3 regions of the Streptomyces javensis genome follow, and region 3 is predicted to be linked to each of the others. Evidence: predicted binding sites of a transcription regulator. Region 3 holds the regulator's gene; each other region holds the start of a gene.
The links. Region 3 encodes HrcA, which represses chaperone genes, less so after heat shock. Its sites were predicted from a motif close to TTNGCACTCNGNNNNNCNGAGTGCNAA; they were not measured.
Positions count from the first base shown of each region.

Region 1: the regulator HrcA is predicted to act here: its motif matches at 3,190-3,216, upstream of groES (co-chaperone GroES).
Region 2: the regulator HrcA is predicted to act here: its motif matches at 5,359-5,385, upstream of groL (chaperonin GroEL).

Region 1 covers NZ_BAAAIF010000044.1:57,163-63,952, reverse strand. The annotation lists gene ABD329_RS31390 (acyltransferase) at 1-64, opposite strand, end outside; gene ABD329_RS31385 (class I SAM-dependent methyltransferase) at 920-2,122, opposite strand; gene ABD329_RS31380 (polysaccharide deacetylase family protein) at 2,114-3,145, shown strand; gene groES (co-chaperone GroES) at 3,365-3,673, shown strand; gene groL (chaperonin GroEL) at 3,768-5,393, shown strand; gene ABD329_RS31365 (SDR family NAD(P)-dependent oxidoreductase) at 5,520-6,293, opposite strand; gene ABD329_RS31360 (MOSC domain-containing protein) at 6,391-6,790, opposite strand, start outside.
Region 2 covers NZ_BAAAIF010000034.1:95,592-102,381, forward strand. The annotation lists gene ABD329_RS27160 (alpha,alpha-trehalose-phosphate synthase (UDP-forming)) at 78-1,568, opposite strand; gene ABD329_RS27165 (glucosyl-3-phosphoglycerate synthase) at 1,751-2,698, opposite strand; SAM riboswitch class I at 2,889-3,030, shown strand; gene thrC (threonine synthase) at 3,049-4,341, shown strand; gene ABD329_RS27175 (MoaD/ThiS family protein) at 4,338-4,616, shown strand; gene ABD329_RS27180 (cold-shock protein) at 5,025-5,231, shown strand; gene groL (chaperonin GroEL) at 5,548-6,790, shown strand, end outside.
Region 3 covers NZ_BAAAIF010000065.1:12,658-19,447, reverse strand. The annotation lists gene hemW (radical SAM family heme chaperone HemW) at 101-1,333, shown strand; gene ABD329_RS37565 (DUF3097 domain-containing protein) at 1,517-2,338, opposite strand; gene ABD329_RS37560 (MBL fold metallo-hydrolase) at 2,536-3,258, opposite strand; gene hrcA (heat-inducible transcriptional repressor HrcA) at 3,423-4,439, shown strand; gene dnaJ (molecular chaperone DnaJ) at 4,440-5,573, shown strand; gene ABD329_RS37545 (nitronate monooxygenase) at 5,776-6,790, shown strand, end outside.

The sequences.
Region 1 (6,790 bases), on a different contig from region 3:
TCGCCTCTCCGGCACATACGGTGAACGATCGCTTGGCGCCGCTCTCGGTGGCGGAAGCCGTCATACTCACACGCTCTTTCGTCGGGCCCAAACGCGCTGTCACGGCGACGCGTTGACCGTAACTCCCGACGCGTTGACCGTAACCCTCGAGGCGTTGACCGTAACCCGCGGGCCGCGACGGCCCTCACGAACTGGAACGGGTTTAGGGAATTCCCCACCGCCCGCCCGGCCCCGAACTTTCCCGGGGCCGGGCGCGGACGCGGGGGCGGGCCGGGGCCGAGGCTGGGGGCGGGGGCGGGTTACGGGGTGTCCGCCGTTTCTTTCCCCTCCCCGCCCCTTCCCGCAACAGGGGCTCCGCCCCAGACCCCGACCCGGACGGGCGCGACCATCCGCCGCACCCAGCCCCTGGTTACGGGAAGGGGCGGGGAGCGGCCCACCGCGGGCGATGCCCGTGCGCATCCGGGGCGTCCGGCCGGTGTCTGGGGCGGGGCCGCGGTTTTGTCTCGCCCCTGGATGCCGGGGGCGAGGTGCCGACCGTCGCCGCGTGCTCGGCTCACTGCCCGGGGCGCCGACCGCGCCACCCGCGACGCGCCCGGGGCCCGGGGCGCAGCCCTCGCGTGGTGGAGCCGCGTATGGGTGCTGCGGGAAGGGGCGGGGCGGGGGACAGCCCACCGCGGGCGATGTTCGTGCGCATCTGGGGCGTCCGGCCGGTGTCTGGGGCGGGGCCGCGGTTTTGTCTCGCCCCTGGACCCCGGGGGCCAGGTGCCGACCGTCGTCGTGCTCGGCTCACCGCCCGGGGCGCCGACCGCGCCACCCGCGACGCGCCCGGGGCCCGGGGCGGAGCCCTCGCGCGGCGGAGCCCCCGCGCGGCGGAGCCGCGTATCGGTGCTGCGATGAAGAGAGCCGCCCGCCGCGGGCGTCAAGGGCCGGTGGGCAGGGGCTGGGCCGGGTGGCCCAGGAGCATCGTGGGGGAGCCCGCCGACCGCGTCAGCACGATCGTGCACGCGTTCCCACCCTCAAGCCGCAGCTTCTTGCGGAGCTGCTCCGGCTCGACCGCCGACCCGCGCTTCTTGATGGTCGCGACGCCCACCTCCCGCTCCCGCAACAGCGCCTTGAGCTTCTTCAGGTTGAACGGCAGCACATCCGTGATCTCGTACGCGGTGGCGAACGGCGTCGGACGCAGCTCGTCCGTGGTGATGTAGGCGATCGTCGGGTCGATCAGACGGCCGCCGACGCGGGCCGCCACATCGGCCACGAGGTGGGCGCGGATGACGGCGCCGTCCGGCTCGTAGAGCCAGCGGCCGACCGGGCCGGGCTCGGGGTCGGGGAGGAACGGGGTGCCGATCAGGGAGTGGCCGCTCGGCAGCAGCGTGGCGCGGCGCAGCCCGGGGCGGGCGGTGCCGAACCACAGGACGGCCTCCTTCACATGGCCGTGGTCCGAGATCCACTCGGCCTCCGCGTCCTCGGGTACCGCCTCGTGCGGCACGCCGGGGGCGATCTTGAGGGCGGCGCGCGGCGTGGTGCGGGCGGCCTCGACGGCCCAGGAGAGGGGCGGGGAGTACGCCTCGGGGTCGAAGACGCGGCCCCGGCCGCCGCGCCGGGCCGGGTCGACGAAGACCGCGTCGAAGTCGCGGGTGTCGACCTCGGTGACATCGGCGCAGCGGACCTCGATGAGCTCGGCCAGGCCGAGCGCCTCGGCGTTGGCGCGGGTGACGGCGCAGGTCAGCGGGTCGCGATCGACGGCGAGCACGGAGATCCCGGCGCGGGCGAGCGCGATCGCGTCGCCGCCGATGCCGCAGCACAGATCGGCCATCCGACGGACGCCGAACCCCGCGAAGCGGGAGGCGCGGTACGCGGCCACGGAGGTGCGGGTGGACTGCTCGACGCCGTTCGGCGTGAAGTACATGCGGTACGCGTCCTCGGGGCCGAATTTGGCCGCCGCCCGCTGCCGCAGCGCGGCCTGGGTCAGGGCCGCCGAGACCAGCGCCGGGGGATGGTCGCGGCGCAGCCGCGTCGCGGTGGCGAGTTCCTTCGCCGGGTCGTAGTCGCGGAGCGCGGAGAGCAGCGCCTGCCCCTCGTCGCCGAGCAGTGAATCGAAGGCGTCAACGTCCACATGGCCCATTCTCTCCGCTCCCAAGGGAGCATTCGCACCCCGCTCGGCGCGCGGGCCGGCGCCATAGAGCTGAAGATCGCTTTTGTGATGATGATCAAGGCTGGTCTTTCAAGGTGTCTGGTTCTCACCGCCGCGGCGGCCGTGCTCGCCGGCTGCGGGGCGCTCGGCTCTTCGGAGCCGCACACCCGGACGGGGAAGGCGGCCGGTCTGCTGGAGTCGGCCTCCGCCGGTCCGCACACCGCGTCCGGGACGTCCGGGCCGCCGTCGTCGGCGGGGAGCGGGCACGAGGACGGCGCGCCGCCATCGGGTCCGGCGGCGGGCTCCGCCTCGGCGGGGTTCCCGGACGCGTACCGCCGCTGGGGGCTGGACCGGCCCCTGACCCCGCCGCCGCCCCCGCCCTCGGTCAAGCCACCGCTCGCCGCGGTGTGGCCACCGGTACCCGGACTGGCGACGGTCATCCGCCGGGTCGCCACCACCGATCGGGTGGTTTTCCTGACGCTCGACGACGGGATCGAGAAGGACCCGGCCTTCGTCGACCAGGCCCGGGACCTCGGTCTGCCGTTCACGCAGTTCCTGGAGGACGAGGTGATCGGCGACCACTACGACTACTTCCGCCGGCTGCGTGAGCTCGGGAACCGGATCGGCAACCACACCCTCACCCACCCCGAGCTCGCGGGCCAGGGCTACGAATTCCAGCTCCATGAGATCTGCGGTCAGCAGGACGTCCTGCACTACCGCCTCGGCCTGGAGCCCCACCTCTTCCGTCCGCCTTACGGGGACTACGACCGGGACACGCTGCGGGCGGCGGCGGACTGCGGGCTGGCGAAGGCGGTGCTGTGGAGTGCGGAGATGGAGCCCGATGGACTGGTGTACCGCTCGGGCGGCGGGCTCCGGCCAGGGGACATCATCCTCGCCCACTTCCGCGGCCCGGACATGTTGAAGGGCGCGACGATGACCGACATGATCACTTCGCTGCTGCGGGAGGTTCAGGCGCAGGGGTTCGCGGTGGCTCGGCTGGAGGACTACATCTGACCTCCACCACATCCGGCCTCCACCTGAGGCCGCCACCGCGTCGCTTGGCACTCTAGTTGACTGAGTGCTAACCGCGTCATAATGTCGAGGCTGGCACTCGGGACCGATGAGTGCCAGGGATACAGCGACGGGCAGGTCCGGCACCCGCGACGACGGATCCACCTGGTCGCCACCTCAGACAGTTGACCCCGTGAGATCTCCGAAGGGGGAGGTCGGATCGTGACGACCACCAGCTCCAAGGTTGCCATCAAGCCGCTCGAGGACCGCATTGTGGTCCAGCCGCTCGACGCCGAGCAGACCACGGCTTCGGGCCTGGTCATTCCGGACACCGCCAAGGAAAAGCCCCAGGAGGGCGTCGTCCTGGCCGTGGGCCCGGGCCGCTTCGAGGACGGCAAGCGCCTTCCGCTCGACGTCTCCGTCGGTGACGTCGTGCTCTACAGCAAGTACGGCGGCACCGAGGTGAAGTACAGCGGCGAGGAGTACCTCGTCCTCTCGGCTCGCGACGTCCTCGCGATCGTCGAGAAGTAATCACCGAAGTTTTGCCTATGAGCCGTGCCCCGGTGCCCGTGTCATCTGAAACCGGGGTCGGGGCACGGCTTGTTTGAGAGGACATACGCAACTCATGGCGAAGATCCTGAAGTTCGACGAGGACGCCCGTCGCGCCCTCGAGCGCGGCGTCAACAAGCTCGCGGACACCGTCAAGGTGACCATCGGCCCCCGTGGCCGCAATGTCGTCATCGACAAGAAGTTCGGTGCCCCCACCATCACCAACGACGGTGTCACGATCGCCCGTGAGGTCGAGGTCGAGGACCCGTACGAGAACCTTGGCGCGCAGCTCGTCAAGGAGGTGGCGACCAAGACCAACGACATCGCGGGTGACGGCACCACCACGGCCACCGTGCTGGCCCAGGCGCTGGTGCGCGAGGGCCTGAAGAACGTGGCCGCCGGCGCCTCCCCGGCCGCCCTGAAGAAGGGCATCGACGCGGCAGTCAAGGCCGTCTCGGACGACCTGCTGGCCACCGCCCGCCCGATCGACGAGAAGTCCGACATCGCCGCCGTGGCCGGGCTGTCCGCCCAGGACAAGCAGGTCGGCGAGCTGATCGCCGAGGCGATGGACAAGGTCGGCAAGGACGGTGTCATCACCGTCGAGGAGTCCAACACCTTCGGTCTGGAGCTCGACTTCACCGAGGGCATGGCCTTCGACAAGGGCTACCTCTCGCCGTACATGGTCACCGACCAGGAGCGGATGGAGGCCGTCCTCGACGACCCGTACATCCTGATCCACCAGGGCAAGATCTCCTCCATCCAGGACCTGCTGCCGCTCCTGGAGAAGATCATCCAGGCCAACGCCAGCAAGCCGCTGCTGATCATCGCCGAGGACGTGGAGGGCGAGGCCCTCTCCACCCTCGTCGTCAACAAGATCCGCGGCACCTTCAACGCGGTCGCGGTGAAGGCCCCGGGCTTCGGTGACCGCCGTAAGGCCATGCTCGGCGACATCGCCACCCTTACGGGCGGCACCGTCATCGCCGAGGAGGTCGGCCTCAAGCTCGACCAGGTCGGCCTGGACGTGCTGGGCACCGCCCGCCGCGTGACCGTCACCAAGGACGACACCACGATCGTCGACGGTGGCGGCAAGGCGGACGAGGTCTCCGGCCGCGTCGCCCAGATCAAGGCCGAGATCGAGTCCACGGACTCCGACTGGGACCGCGAGAAGCTCCAGGAGCGGCTCGCCAAGCTGGCCGGCGGCGTGTGCGTGATCCGCGTGGGCGCGGCCACCGAGGTCGAGCTCAAGGAGAAGAAGCACCGTCTGGAGGACGCCATCTCCGCGACCCGCGCCGCGGTCGAGGAGGGCATCGTCTCCGGTGGTGGCTCCGCGCTGGTCCACGCCGCGAAGGTGCTGGAGAACAGCCTGGGCCTGGAGGGCGACGAGGCCACCGGTGTCGCCGTGGTCCGCCGCGCCGCGGTCGAGCCGCTGCGCTGGATCGCCGAGAACGCCGGTCTCGAGGGCTACGTGATCACCTCGAAGGTCGCCGAGCTCGAGAAGGGCCACGGCTACAACGCGGCCACCGAGGAGTACGGCGACCTGGTGAAGGCCGGCGTCATCGACCCGGTCAAGGTCACCCGCTCCGCGCTGGAGAACGCGGCGTCGATCGCCTCGCTGCTGCTCACCACCGAGACCCTGGTGGTCGAGAAGCCGGCCGAGGAAGAGGCCGAGGCCGCCGGCCACGGCCACGGTCACGCGCACTGACGCTCCGGCGTTCCGCCACAAGCAGCGCGAAGGCGCGGCCGCCCACCGGGCGGCCGCGCCTTCGTGTGTTCCGGTTCCTGTTCCGGTGCCGTCCCGGTCCCGGTGTGTTCCGGTTCCGCCGGACGGCTACCCCTTGGCCGGAGGGCGGCCGACCTTGGAGGAGATGGAGGAGAGGGCCGAGCGCGGGGCCAGCTTCGCCAGGCTCGACATCGCCTTGTAGCGCGGATCGGGGATGGACAGCGACTTGCCCCGGGCGAAATCCTTCAGCGCCGCCGTGACCAGCCGGTCCGGGTCCAGCCACATCCAGCTCGGCACGCTGGTGTCCTTGATCCCCGCCCGCGCGTGGAACTCCGTACGGACGAACCCCGGGCACAGCGCCATCAGCCGCACCCCCGAGCGCGCCAGGTCCTTCGCCGCGCCCTGCGTGAACTGCACGACCCACGCCTTGCTCGCCCCGTACGTCCCGCGCGGGAAGAAGGCCGCGACCGACGCCACGTTGATCACCCCGCCGCGCCCCCGGTCCCGCATCGTCCCGGCCCCCGCGCTGGTCAGCCGCAGCACCGCCTCGCAGTGCAGCTTCAGCATCCGCAGCTCATCGGCGATCGGCACCTCCAGATAGCGGGCGCGGTTGCCGAAACCGGCGTTGTTGACGAGCAGATCGACCGGGTGGGTACGGTCCTTCAGCCGGGCCTCGACCGCAGCGATCCCGTCATCCTCGGAGAGGTCCGCCACCAGCACGTCCGCCTCCACGCCGTGCCGGTCGTGCAGATCCGCCGCCTGCTCCCGCAGCCGCTTCTCATCGCGTGCGACGAGCACCAGATTGTGCCCGTCGGCGGCGAGCCGGCCCGCGAAGGCGGCGCCGATGCCCGCGGTGGTTCCGGTAATCAATGCAGTCGTCATACGCGCACGTTATCGGCCATGGCGGGCCCCGGCGGACCGCCGAGCGGCACCGTGAGCGATCTGCGCCGGAATGAGCGCTTCCGTCAGTCCGGATCCGTCAGATCGCCTTCGCGGACCGGTACTTCAGGGCGGTCTCCCGGGCCTCCGGATGCAGCGCCTCACCGGCCGCCAGCACCCTCGGCAGCAGCTCCCGCTCCGTGGTCTCGGCGCGGAAGAGGAACGCGACCGTCACCTCGTGGTCGGGCCGGTGCACGATCTCGACCGCGTCCCCCGAGCGGATCTCGCCGGGCTCGAGCACCCGCAGATACGCACCGGGGACGGCGGCCTGGGTGAACCGCTTGAGCCACCCCCGCTCGCCCAGCCAGCCGGCGAACGTACGGCACGGGATGCGCGGTGAGGTCACCTCCAGCAGCAGCTCGCTCCCCACCCGCCAGCGCTCGCCGACGAGGGCGCCGTTGACGTCGATACCGCTGGTGGTGAGGTTCTCGCCGAAGGCG
Region 2 (6,790 bases), on a different contig from region 3:
TGCCCGGCATCCGGGCCGCGTCCGTAAGTCGGGTCGTGCCTGGTGCCCGGGTCGCGCTACTCACCCGGACCGGGCCGTCACAGCGCTCGCAGTTGCGCCAGGAACCACGCCTGCGGCGGTAGCGAGGTCGCCGCGGCGGCGAGCCGCTTCGTGCGGTCCGCGCGCTCGTCGTCGCTCATGCGCAGCGCCTCGTGCAGCGCCCGGGCCGTGCCCTCCACGTCGTACGGGTTCACCACCAGCGCGTCCTCGCCCAGCTCGGCGTACGCGCCCGCCTCCCGGGACAGCACCAGCGCGCAGCCCCGCTCGGAGACCACCGGGACCTCCTTGGCCACCAGGTTCATCCCGTCCCGGATGGGGTTGACCAGGGCCACGTCCGCCAGTCGGTAGGCCGCGAGGGACCGGGCGAAGTCGTCCTTCACATGCAGGGCGACCGGGGTCCAGCCCTCCGTGCCGTACTCCTCGTTGATCTCGTCCGCGATCCGCCGCACCCGCTCGGTGTAGTCGCGGTAGACCGCGAGGTCCTGGCGCGAGGGGTAGGCGAAGGCCACGTGCACCACGCGCTCGCGCCACTCGGGGCGGGTCTCCAGCAGCCGCCGGTAGGCCAGCAGCCCGCGCACGATGTTCTTGGACAGTTCGGTGCGGTCCACCCGGACGATCGACTTCCGGCCGGGCCCGATCTGCGCCCGCAGAGTGCTCAGCCGCTCGTCCACATCGGCCTGGCGCGACCGCTCCCGCAGGAAGTCCGCGTCGGCGCCCAGGCCGTGGACGCCCAGCCGGGTCTCCCGGCCCTCGAAGCGAACGGCCGTTACCATGCCGCCACCGTCGCCGCTACCGCTACCGTCCCCGTCCCCGTCTCCGTCCCGGACGATCTCCGCGCCCAGCACCGCCGCGCAGCAGTCGGCGAAGGCGGTGGCCCAGCGCTCGGTGAGGAACGCGGCGCGGTCGCCGCCGAGGATGCCGCGCAGCACACCCGCCGCGACGTCGTCCGGCAGCAGCCGGTAGTAGTCCGGCGGGGCCCACGGGGTGTGGGAGAAGTGGCCGATCCGCAGATCGGGGCGGCGCTCGCGGAGCATCGCGGGCACCAGCGCCAGGTGGTAGTCCTGCACCAGGACCACGGCCTCGTCCACCGCCTCCTGGGCGAGCGCGTCCGCGAAGGCCGCGTTATAGCTCTCGTACGCCGCCCACTGCTCGGCGAACTCCGCGTCGAAGACCGGCTCGACCGGGGTCTGGTAGAGCAGGTGGTGGACGAACCACAGCACCGAATTGGCGACGCCGTTGTACGCCGCGGCGAAGACGTCCGGCGCGATGTCGAGCATCCGCACCTGCTGGCCGCCGGTGTCACCGGGGTTCAGATGGCTGTCCCCGGCCCGCCGGGCCGCCTCGCGGTCGCCCTCGCCGAGCGCCGCGCACACCCACACCCCGCCCGACTCGGGGCCGATCGCGCTGAGCCCGGAGACCAGCCCGCCACCGCCGCGCCGGGCGGTGAGCGAGCCGTCCTCGCCCAGGGTGTACGAGACCGGGCCGCGGTTGGACGCGACCAGGATCGGAGCGGTGCGCGGAACTGCCATGTCGCGAGCCTAGCCAGGCGCGGCCCCGCGCAAACGTACGTACGGTTTCTTGCCCCGTAGGTGCTATTCCGGTTCCGGCCACGTAACCGCCAGGATGCCACCGCTCCGTGGACGCCTGGCCGGGCCCGGGGCCCGGGGCCCGGGCCCCGGGGTCACAGGGGTCACAGGGGTCACGCCCCGCGTCAGGCCGCGCGCCGCGCCGGGTACTCCGGGATCTCGATCATCGGCGGCCGCTCCTCGGTGTCCACCGCCGTGGTGCGCGGCTCGAAGCCGTTCTCGCCCCGGTCGAACTGGGTCAGCCGCGGCCGCACCAAGTGGCCCCGGGCCAGCCGCAGCTGTGCGGTGCGGTAGATCGCGGCCGCCATTCGGCCGAGCGCCTGCCCGTCCTGGTGGCGGTGTTTGCGCACCCCGATGTCCACCTGGCCGAGCGCGTCGAGCCCCACCGTGTGCAGCGCGTCCACCAGCAGCCCGAGCTCGACGCCGTAGCCGACCGGGAAGGGCAGCCGTTCCAGCAGCGAGCGGCGCGCCGCGTACTCCCCGCCCAGCGGCTGGACGAATCCGGCCAGCTGCGGCCAGTGCAGATTCAGCAGCGGGCGGGCGACCAGCTCGGTGACCCGGCCGCCCTGACCCGCCATTTCGCCGAGCGGGCGGTCGTACATGCCCTTCACCAGCTGAAGCGTGGGGTCGGTCAGCAGCGGACCGACGATCCCCGAGACAAAGCGTGCCTCGAATTCCCGCAGGTCGGCGTCGATGAAGCAGACGATGTCGCCGCTGGTGGCCAGCAGGGACCGCCACAGCACCTCGCCCTTGCCGGGCAGCGCGGGCAGCCGGGGCAGCAGCGAGTCGCGGGGGACGACGGTGGCGCCCGCCGCCGCGGCGACCTCCGCGGTGCGGTCCGTGGAACCGGAGTCCAGCACCACCAGCTCATCCACCAGCGGCATCGCCCCGCCCATCAGTTCACGCCGGATCGTGTCGGCGATCTCGCCGACCGTGGCCTCCTCGTTCAGGGCGGGCAGGACCACGCTCACCGTCGTCGTCGCGGCCCGCTTCGCGGCCAGCAGGCGATCCAGCGGACGGTCGTCGGCAGACCAGGAGCGACGCTTCAGCCAGCGCTCCACCTCATCCAGCACCTGTGTGTCTCCCCTGTTGTGGTCACTGTGACCCATCTCGCGCATCGGACGGCTACCTCAACCATCCGGGCCTTCGGTTACAGTCTTGAACAACGCACATGGCCGTCGTATGTCGGGGTCGACCTCGATGTTTACCGACGTACCGACGACGCTGTGCCGACAAACGCCCCGGTTCCGCCCGGTGCCATACCGCTCATCCAGAGGGGCAGAGGGAACGGCCCGTTGAAGCCCCGGCAACCCTCCAGCTGATCTCGCATTCCGCAGCGAGGCTCCCAGCTCGGGAAGGTGCCAATTCCGTCTCGTGGCGAAATGCGTCGCGAGGAAGATGAGGAGAAAGGGCCTCGCCATCCATGGCTGTGCAGTCAGTAGAAAGCTCAACGACCTCCTCCACCTCCGGTGCCTTCGGCCCCGCGGTCGCATTGTCCTGCCGGGAGTGCGGTGAGCGCTTCGAGCTCGGTCCGATCTTCGCGTGCGAGGCCTGTTTCGGGCCCCTCGAGGTCGCGTACGAGCTCCCGGCCGGCGACCCGGAGGGGCTGCGCCGGCAGATCGAGGCGGGTCCGAACAGCATCTGGCGCTACGCCCCGCTGCTGCCCGTCCCCGCGGACGTGGCGGATCTGCCGAGCCTGAACCCCGGCTTCACCCAGCTGGTCAAGGCCGACCACCTCGCCCGTGAGCTCGGCGTGACCGGTGAGCTGCACATCAAGGACGACTCCGGGAACCCGACCCACTCCTTCAAGGACCGGGTCGTCGCCATCGCCGTCCAGGCCGCCCGCACCTTCGGCTTCACCACCCTCTCCTGCTCCTCCACCGGCAACCTCGCCGGGGCGGTGGGCGCCGCGGCCGCCCGCGCGGGCTTCCGCTCCTGCGTCTTCATCCCGCACGACCTGGAGGCGGGCAAGGTCGTCATGGCCGCGGTCTACGGCGGTGAGCTGGTCGGCATCGAGGGCACCTACGACGACGTCAACCGCTTCTGTAGCGAGCTGATCGGCGACCCGGCGGGCGAGGGCTGGGGCTTCGTCAACGTCAATCTGCGGCCGTACTACGGCGAGGGCTCCAAGACCCTGGCGTACGAGATCTGCGAGCAGCTCGGCTGGCGGCTGCCGGACCAGATCGTCGTCCCGATCGCCTCCGGCTCCCAGCTCACCAAGATCGACAAGGGGCTGAAGGAGCTGATCGCGATCGGTCTGGTCGAGGACCGGCCCTACAAGATCTTCGGCGCCCAGGCCGAGGGCTGCTCCCCGGTCTCCGCCGCCTTCAAGGCCGGCCATGACGTCGTCCGGCCGCAGAAGCCGCGGACCATCGCCAAGTCGCTGGCCATCGGCAACCCCGCGGACGGCCCGTACGTCCTGGACATCGCCCGCCGTACGGGTGGCGCGGTGGAGGACGTGAACGACGAGCAGATCGTCGACGCCATCAAGCTGCTGGCCCGCACCGAGGGGATCTTCGCGGAGACCGCGGGCGGCGTGACCGTCGGCGTGACCAAGAAGCTGATCGAGGACGGTCTGCTCGACCCGTCCCTGACGACCGTCGTGCTCAACACCGGCGACGGCCTCAAGACCCTCGACGCGGTGGCCCCCACCACGGGTCCCTCCGCCATCATCCGCCCCACCCTTGACTCGTTCCGAGAGGCTGGCCTCGCATGAGCGTCAACGTCCGAATCCCGACCATCCTCCGCACCTACACCGGCGGTCAGGCCGAGGTCCCGGCCGAGGGCGCGACCCTCGCCGAGGTCCTGGCGGACCTGGAGAAGAACCACGCGGGCATCTCGGCCCGCGTCCTGGACGACACCGGCAAGCTCCGCCGCTTCGTGAACGTCTACGTCAACGACGACGACGTCCGCTTCGCCGACGGCCTGGCCACGGCGACCCCGGACGGCGCCGGGATCTCGATCATCCCGGCGGTCGCGGGCGGCTGCTGACCCCGCGTCCCCCTCCTCACCTTTGGCATCGCCCCGTCCGGGGACAACCGGACGGGGCGATTCCGTGTGTGGAATCGCGATACAGTTGCCCGGATTCCCCGACGGCTCCGGGGTCGGAGCCACATATGAGAACTCGTCAAGTTGTGCGTAAAGTGTGAGCACGAATTGCCGGGTTGGTTCCTTATGTCCGGCCCGGCTTGCCCGAACTTCACATAATTCCTCACTTTTAACCGTTCGACCGTGCCCAGAATTCTCGTCCGATTGACCTGTTGCAGAGGGCGTTGGGACGGATACATTCAGCGGCGGTCGACGCGTTCCGGCGCACACCCCCCACATCCGGGGGGTGAGGTCTGACCCGGGTCCGCGGAGTGCGGTCCTGCGCAAGGGCCAGCAATAGGGGAGTTAGGAATGGCTCAGGGCACCGTCAAGTGGTTCAACGCGGAGAAGGGGTACGGCTTCATCGCGGTCGACGGTGGTGCGGACGTGTTCGTCCACTACAGCGCGATCCAGATGGACGGGTACCGCACCCTCGAGGAAGGCCAGCGGGTCGAGTTCGAGATCTCGCAGGGTCAGAAGGGCCCGCAGGCCGACATGGTCCGCGTGGCCGTAGGCTGACGCGCCGACGCGACGCAGCTGAACGAACAAGTCTGAAGGGTCCGTGTCCCGAACAGGGTACGGGCCCTTCGGCGTGTCCGCGCTGATCATCAGCGGCTTGGCGCAAGGGCGCATGAGCGCAATGCCGCTTGCACTCGATGGGTCCGAGTGCTAATCATTGGCGTTAGCACTCTGACGTTGAGAGTGACAGAAGGACCGGGTCGGTGAGGCCCGCCAGGCCATGCGGGGTAAGGAACCGCGCGGCAGGCAGGTCGTCCGTCGCGGGCGCCAGCGCGGTCCGGAGCAATCCACCCCGTCTCTGGGAGGACCACTTCACATGGCCAAGATCATCGCGTTCGACGAGGAGGCGCGGCGCGGCCTCGAGCGCGGGATGAACCAGCTCGCCGACGCCGTCAAGGTCACCCTCGGCCCCAAGGGCCGCAACGTCGTCCTCGAGAAGAAGTGGGGCGCCCCCACGATCACCAACGATGGTGTGTCCATCGCCAAGGAGATCGAGCTCGAGGACGCGTACGAGAAGATCGGCGCCGAGCTGGTCAAGGAGGTCGCGAAGAAGACGGACGACGTCGCCGGTGACGGCACGACGACCGCGACCGTCCTCGCCCAGGCGCTGGTCAAGGAGGGCCTCCGCAACGTCGCCGCGGGCGCCAACCCGATGGCGCTCAAGCGCGGCATCGAGAAGGCCGTCGAGGCCGTCTCCGCCCAGCTTCTCGAGCAGGCCAAGGACGTGGAGACCAAGGAGCAGATCGCCTCCACCGCCTCCATCTCCGCCGCCGACACCCAGATCGGTGAGCTCATCGCCGAGGCGATGGACAAGGTCGGCAAGGAAGGTGTCATCACCGTCGAGGAGTCGCAGACCTTCGGGCTCGAGCTCGAGCTCACCGAGGGCATGCGCTTCGACAAGGGCTACATCTCCCCGTACTTCGCGACGGACATGGAGCGTATGGAGGCGTCGCTCGACGACCCGTACATCCTGATCGTCAACTCCAAGATCAGCAGCGTGAAGGACCTCCTCCCGCTGCTCGAGAAGGTCATGCAGTCGGGCAAGCCGCTGCTGATCATCGCCGAGGACGTCGAGGGCGAGGCCCTGGCGACCCTGGTCGTCAACAAGATCCGTGGCACCTTCAAGTCCGTCGCCGTCAAGGCCCCGGGCTTCGGTGACCGCCGTAAGGCCATGCTCGGCGACATCGCCATCCTCACCGGTGGCACCGTCATCTCCGAGGAGGTCGGCCTCAAGCTGGAGAACGCCGGTCTCGACCTGCTCGGCCGCGCCCGCAAGATCACGGTCACCAAGGACGAGACCACGATCGTGGACGGCGCCGGCGACACCGAGCAGGTGCAGGGCCGCGTCAACCAGATCCGCGCCGAGATCGAGAACTCGGACTCGGACTACGACCGCGAGAAGCTCCAGGAGCGCCTGGCGAAGCTGGCCGGCGGCGTGGCCGTCATCAAGGCCGGTGCCGCCACCGAGGTCGAGCTCAAGGAGCGCAAGCACCGCATCGAGGACGCGGTGCGCAACGCCAAGGCCGCCGTCGAGGAGGGCATCGTCGCCGGTGGTGGCG
Region 3 (6,790 bases):
GGTTCGCAGGGCGCCCTTGTAGGCCCGGTCGCCGGACGTCGCGGCGTTCGGGCGCCGTCTCGCGGTCCGGGTGGTGCCGGGCGTGCCGGACAATGGGGGCATGCCTTCCGTACTGCCTGATGGTGAGCCCATGCCCGAGGACGGCGCACTGCCCGCGACCGCTTTGGCGGGGGCGGAGCGGCGGCCGCTGGGGTTCTATCTGCATGTGCCGTACTGCGCCACCCGCTGCGGCTACTGCGATTTCAACACCTACACCGCCAGTGAGCTGCGCGGCTCCGGCGGTGTGCTCGCCTCGCGGGACAACTACGCCGAGCAGGTCGTCGAAGAGGTGCGGCTGGCGCGGAAGGTGCTGGGGGACGACCCGCGGGCCGTGGAGACCGTGTTCGTCGGCGGTGGGACCCCGACCCTGCTCGCCGCGGCGGACCTCGGGCGGATGCTCGGGGCGATCCGGGATGAGTTCGGGCTGGCCGAGGGGGCCGAGGTCACCACCGAGGCCAATCCGGAGTCGGTCGATCCGCGGTATCTGGCGGAGCTGCGGGAGGCGGGCTTCAACCGGATCTCCTTCGGGATGCAGAGCGCCCGGCAGCACGTCCTGAAGGTGCTGGACCGTACGCACACCCCAGGGCGGCCCGAGGCGTGTGTGGCCGAGGCGCGGGCGGCCGGATTCGGCCATGTGAACCTGGACCTGATCTACGGGACGCCCGGCGAGAGCGACGCGGACTGGCGTGCCTCCCTGGAGGCGGCCCTCGGGGCGGGCCCGGACCATGTCTCGGCGTATGCGCTGATCGTGGAGGAGGGCACCCAGCTGGCGCGGCGGATCCGGCGCGGCGAGGTGCCGATGACCGACGACGATGTGCACGCGGATCGCTATCTGATCGCCGAGGAGACCCTGTCGGCAGCCGGGTTCGTCTGGTACGAGGTCTCCAACTGGGCCACCTCGCCCGCCGGGCGCTGCCGCCACAACGAGTTGTACTGGCGCGGCGCCGACTGGTGGGGCGCGGGTCCCGGCGCGCACAGCCATGTGGGCGGCGTGCGGTGGTGGAACGTGAAGCACCCCGGGGCGTATGCACAGGCCCTGGGCGAGGGCCGGTCGCCCGGCGCGGGCCGGGAGCTGCTGTCCGCCGAGGAGCGCCGCGTGGAGCGGATCCTGCTGGAGCTGCGGCTGGCCGAGGGCTGCCCGCTGGAGCTGCTGCGCCCGGCCGGGGCGGCGGCCGCGGCACGGGCCCTGGAGGACGGCCTGCTGGAGCCGGAGCCGTACGGGCGCGGGCAGGCCGTGCTCACGCTCCGGGGGCGGCTGCTGGCGGACGCGGTGGTGCGGGACCTGGTGGACTGAGGCGGGGCCGTGCCGTGAGCCCCTAAGGGAACCCGTACGGGAGCCCTTACGGCGGCCGTCGGTCCGTAGGCGAGTCAATTGCCCGTACGGGAGCCATTAAGCCCTTACGGCGGCCGTCAGCCCGTACGGAGACCTCAGCCCCCTTACAGCGGCCGTCAGGCCGTCAGCCCCTTACGGCGGCCGTCAGCCCTGTGGGGCCGTCACGAAGTCGATCAATTCCTCCACCCGCCCCAGGAGCTCCGGCTGGAGGTCCTTGTAGGAGTGGACCGAGGACAGGATCCGCTGCCAGGCGGCCCCGGTGTTCTCCGGCCAGCCCAGGGCGCGGCAGACGCCCTTCTTCCAGTCCTGGCCGTGCGGCACCGTCGGCCAGGCCGGGATGGAGAGCGAGGACGGCTTCACGGCCTCCCAGATGTCGATGTAGGGGTGGCCGAGGACCAGCACATGCTCGCCGGTGACCTGCGCGGCGATGCGGGACTCCTTGGAGCCCGTCACCAGATGGTCGACGAGGACGCCGAGCCGGGCGTCCGGGCCGGGGGCGAAGTCGTCAACGATGGCGGGCAGGTCGTCGACGCCCTCCAGGTACTCCACGACGACGCCCTCGATGCGCAGATCGTCGCCCCAGACCCGCTCGACCAGCTCCGCGTCATGGCGCCCCTCGACATAGATGCGCCCCGCGCGGGCGACCCTCGCACGGGCTCCCGGCACGGCGATCGACCCCGAGGCCGTGCGCTGCGGCGCGCTGGGGGCCGCCGCGCGCGGGCGTACGAGCGTGACGACGCGCCCCTCGAGCAGAAAACCGCGCGGCTCCATGGGGAAGACGCGATGTTTGCCGAAGCGGTCCTCCAGAGTGACCGTCGGACCCTGGGCGGTCTTCTCGCAGCGGATCACCGCACCACAGAATCCGGTGGTGACCTCCTCCACGACGAGGTCCGGTTCGGCGGGGACCTCGGGGGCGGGCCGCTGCCGCTTCCAGGGCGGGGTCAGGTCCGGGTCGTACTGTCGCATCCGGATGACGATAGCGCGCGCCGGCCACCCGCTCCCGCAGGCGCACAACTGGCCGAACGACCAGGGGTGTCCGGCGGATCTTGATGCCTGCGGCGGGTTGTTCCCCACACCGCCCCAGCCCCTGCCCGCGTGGTCCGCCGGACAGCCCTAGGCGAACGACTAGAGCGAGTGACTGGAACGAGCGACTGGAGCGACGGTCAGCCGGACACGCCGAAGCGGGCGGCCAGTTCGTCGCGTTGGGCCCGTACGAACGCGGCGTCCACCACGGAGCCGTGCCCCGGGACGTACCGCGCGTCCGCGCTGCCGAGGGCGAGCAGCCGGTCGAGGGCGGCGGGCCAGTGGCCGGGGATCGCGTCGGGACCGGCCTGGGGCGTCCCGGACTCCTCCACCAGATCGCCGCAGAAGACCACCTCGGGCCGACCGGGCACCAGGACGGCCAGGTCATGGGCGGTGTGACCGGGCCCCACATTGGCCAGCAGCACCGTACGGCCGCCGAGGTCCAGGCTGAGCTCCCCGCAGACCAGGTGGTGCGGGGAGACCAGATGGTCCACCGCCTCGGTGGCGGCGTCCCGGTCCACCCCGTGGCGGATGGCGTCCTCGCGCAGCGCCTCCCGCTCGCGGCGCAGCAGCCCGTCCAGGCCCGTGGCTCCGTAGACCTCGCAGCCCGCGAAGGCGGCCGAGCCCAGGACATGGTCGAAGTGCGGATGGGTGAGCGCGATCCGGGTGGGGCGGCGGCCGGTCAGCCGGGTGATCCCGGAGCGCAGCTCGGCCCCGGCGCGCAGGGTCGCGCCGGTGTCCACGACGAGGATGTCGGTGCGTCCGACGACCACGCCGACCGTCTCGTCCCACTCCGGCATCCGACGGCGGGCCACACCGGGCGCGAGCCGCTCCCAGCCCGCCTCTTCCCAACACGTCTCCATACCGCGACGCTAGCTCAACGGGGATGGGGGAGAGTTGCTGCCAGCGGCGGCTCTTGCCCATGCCACCGCACCCCGCCGTACACTGGCGGAGGGGCTTTGGCACTCGTGCCCGGTGAGTGCCAGACGGACGACCTGATGAGACCGCTGGACTGGAGGTGCGCGGGGTGCTCAGCGAACGCAGACTCGAGGTGCTGCGTGCCATTGTCCAGGACTATGTGGGGACGGAGGAGCCGGTCGGCTCCAAGGCGCTCACCGAGCGGCACCGGCTGGGGGTCTCCCCGGCCACGGTGCGTAATGACATGGCCGCTCTGGAGGACGAGGGCTTCATCGCCCAGCCGCATACGAGCGCCGGGCGGATCCCCACGGACAAGGGCTATCGCCTCTTCGTGGACAAGCTGGCCGGAGTCAAGCCACTGTCCAGCCCGGAGCGGCGGGCCATTCAGAACTTCCTGGACGGTGCGGTCGACCTCGACGACGTGGTGGGGCGCACGGTCCGGCTGCTGGCGCAGCTGACCCGGCAGGTGGCGGTGGTGCAGTATCCGTCGCTGACCCGTTCGACGGTGCGCCATGTGGAGCTGCTCCCGCTGGCCCCGGCCCGGGTGATGCTGGTGTTGATCACCGACACGGGGCGGGTGGAGCAGCGCATGGTCGACTGCCCCACCCCGGTCACCGAGGATTCGCTCGCCGATCTGCGTGCCCGGCTCAACAGCCGGGTCGTGGGGCGGCGTTTCGCGGATGTGCCGCAGTTGGTGCAGGATCTTCCGGAGTCCTTCGAACAGGAGGACCGGGGGACCGTCTCGATCGTACTGTCGACCTTGCTCGAGACGCTCGTGGAGGAGACCGAGGAGCGGCTGATGATCGGCGGCACCGCGAACCTCACGCGTTTCGTGCATGATTTCCCCCTGACGATCCGGCCCGTTCTGGAGGCACTCGAGGAGCAGGTCGTCCTCCTCAAGCTGCTGGGCGAGGCCAAGGACTCGGGTATGACCGTGCGGATCGGGCATGAGAATGCTCACGAGGGGCTGACTGCCACCTCGGTCGTCGCGGTCGGCTACGGTTCCGGCGACGAGGCGGTCGCCAAACTCGGCGTGGTCGGACCGACCCGCATGGACTACCCCGGAACGATGGGAGCGGTACGCGCAGTGGCACGTTACGTCGGACAGATCCTGGCGGAGTCGTAAGTGGCGACGGACTACTACGCAGTCCTGGGCGTGCCTCGTGATGCCTCGCAGGACCAGATCAAGAAGGCATTCCGGCGGCTCGCCCGCGAGCTGCATCCGGACGTGAACCCGGATCCGAAGACCCAGGAGCGGTTCAAGGAGATCAACGCCGCTTACGAGGTCTTGTCGGACCCGCAGAAGAAGCAGGTCTACGACCTGGGCGGGGACCCGAACGCGGGGCCCGGCGGCGGTGGCGCCGGCGGCTTCGGCGCGGGTTTCGGCAACTTCTCCGACATCATGGACGCGTTCTTCGGCACCGCCTCGCAGCGCGGTCCGCGTTCCCGGACCCGGCGCGGTCAGGACGCGATGATCCGGCTGGACGTGGAGCTGAGCGAGGCCGCGTTCGGGACCACCAAGGACATCCAGGTCGACACCGCGGTCGTCTGCACGACGTGCAGCGGCGAGGGCGCGGCGCCGGGCACCTCGGCGCAGACCTGTGACATGTGCCGTGGTCGCGGTGAGGTCTCCCAGGTGACGCGGTCCTTCCTGGGCCAGGTCATGACCTCGCGGCCGTGCCCCCAGTGCCAGGGCTTCGGCACCGTGGTGCCGACCCCGTGCCCGGAGTGCGCGGGCGACGGCCGGATCCGCTCCCGGCGCACCCTTACGGTGAAGATCCCCGCCGGTGTGGACAACGGCACCAGGATCCAGCTGGCCGGTGAGGGCGAGGTCGGACCGGGCGGCGGCCCGGCGGGCGACCTGTACGTGGAGATCCACGAGGTGCCGCACCCCGTCTTCCAGCGGCGCGGTGACGACATGCACTGCACGGTGACGATCCCGATGACTGCGGCGGCCCTCGGCACCAAGGTGCCGCTGGAGACGCTGGACGGCCTGGAGGAGATCGACATCCGGCCCGGCACCCAGTCCGGCCAGTCGGTCCCGCTGCACCAGCGCGGCGTCACCCATCTGCGGGGCGGCGGCCGGGGCGACCTGATCGTGCACGTCGAGGTGACCACCCCGACCAAGCTGGACCCGGAGCAGGAGGAGCTGCTGCGGCGGCTGTCCAAGCTGCGCGGCGAGGAGCGCCCGACCGGCGAGTTCAAGCCGGGGCAGCAAGGGTTGTTCTCGCGGTTGAAGGACGCGTTCAACGGGCGGTAGGCGCTTCGGCCGGGGGTACGGGGGTTGGCCCCCGGGGGAGTGCGGCAAGCCGGGGCAGCAAGGGTTGTTCTCGCGGTTGAAGGACGCGTTCAACGGGCGGTAGGCGCGCCGGGCCGGGAGACGGCCCGCGCGGAGCCGCTGATCTCCGCGGCGCCCTTGATCCGGTGGTGAGCCGGTGCGGAGGGCATGACACGATGTGGCCATGTCCTCCGCGCTGACCGATCTTTACCGGTACCCGATCGTGCAGGCGCCGATGGCGGGTGGAGCCTCCTGCCCGCAGCTCGCCGCCACTGTCTCCGAGGCCGGTGGCCTCGGTTTCCTCGCCGCCGGCTACAAGACGCCGGAGGCGATGTATGAAGAGATCAAACAGCTGCGGGGGCTGACCGACCGGCCCTTCGGCATGAATCTGTTCATGCCGCAGCCGCCCAACCCCGACCCGGCCGCCGTCGCGGCCTACGGCGAGCGGCTCGCGGGCGAGGCGGCCTGGTACGAGACCTCGCTGGGCGACCCGGAGTCGGGCTCGGACGACGCGTACGACGCCAAGCTGGCCGTGCTGCTCGACAACCCCGTTCCGGTCGTCTCGTTCACCTTCGGCTGCCCGACCCGCGCCGTTCTCGACGCCCTCGCCAAGGTCGGCACCCGTACGGTCGTCACCGTGACCTCGCCCGTCGAGGCGCAGACCGCCCAGTGGGCGGGCGCCGACGCCGTCTGTGTGCAGGGTGTGGAGGCCGGCGGCCACCAGGGCACGTACAGCAATGACCCGGCCGCGGACGGGATGGGCGTCGGGCTCGGGCTGCTGTCGCTGATCACGTTGGTCCGTGAATACGTCCAGATCCCGATCATCGCGGCGGGCGGGATCATGCGCGGTTCGCAGATCGCCGCCGCGCTGTCCGCGGGCGCGGTCGCGGCCCAGCTGGGGACCGCGTTCCTGGTGTGCCCCGAGTCCGGGGCGAACGCCCTGCACAAGCAGGCGATGACGGATCCGCTGTTCGGCCGCACCGAGTTGACCCGGGCCTTCTCCGGGCGCCCGGCCCGGGGCCTGGTCAACCGCTTCATGCGCGAGCACGCCCCGTACGCGCCCGCCGCCTACCCCCAGCTGCACCACATGACCTCCGGCCTCCGTAAGGCGGCCGCCAAGGCGGGTGACCCCCAGGGGATGGCGCTGTGGGCCGGACAGGGCCACCGGCTGGCGCGTGAGCTGCCCGCCGCGCGGCTGG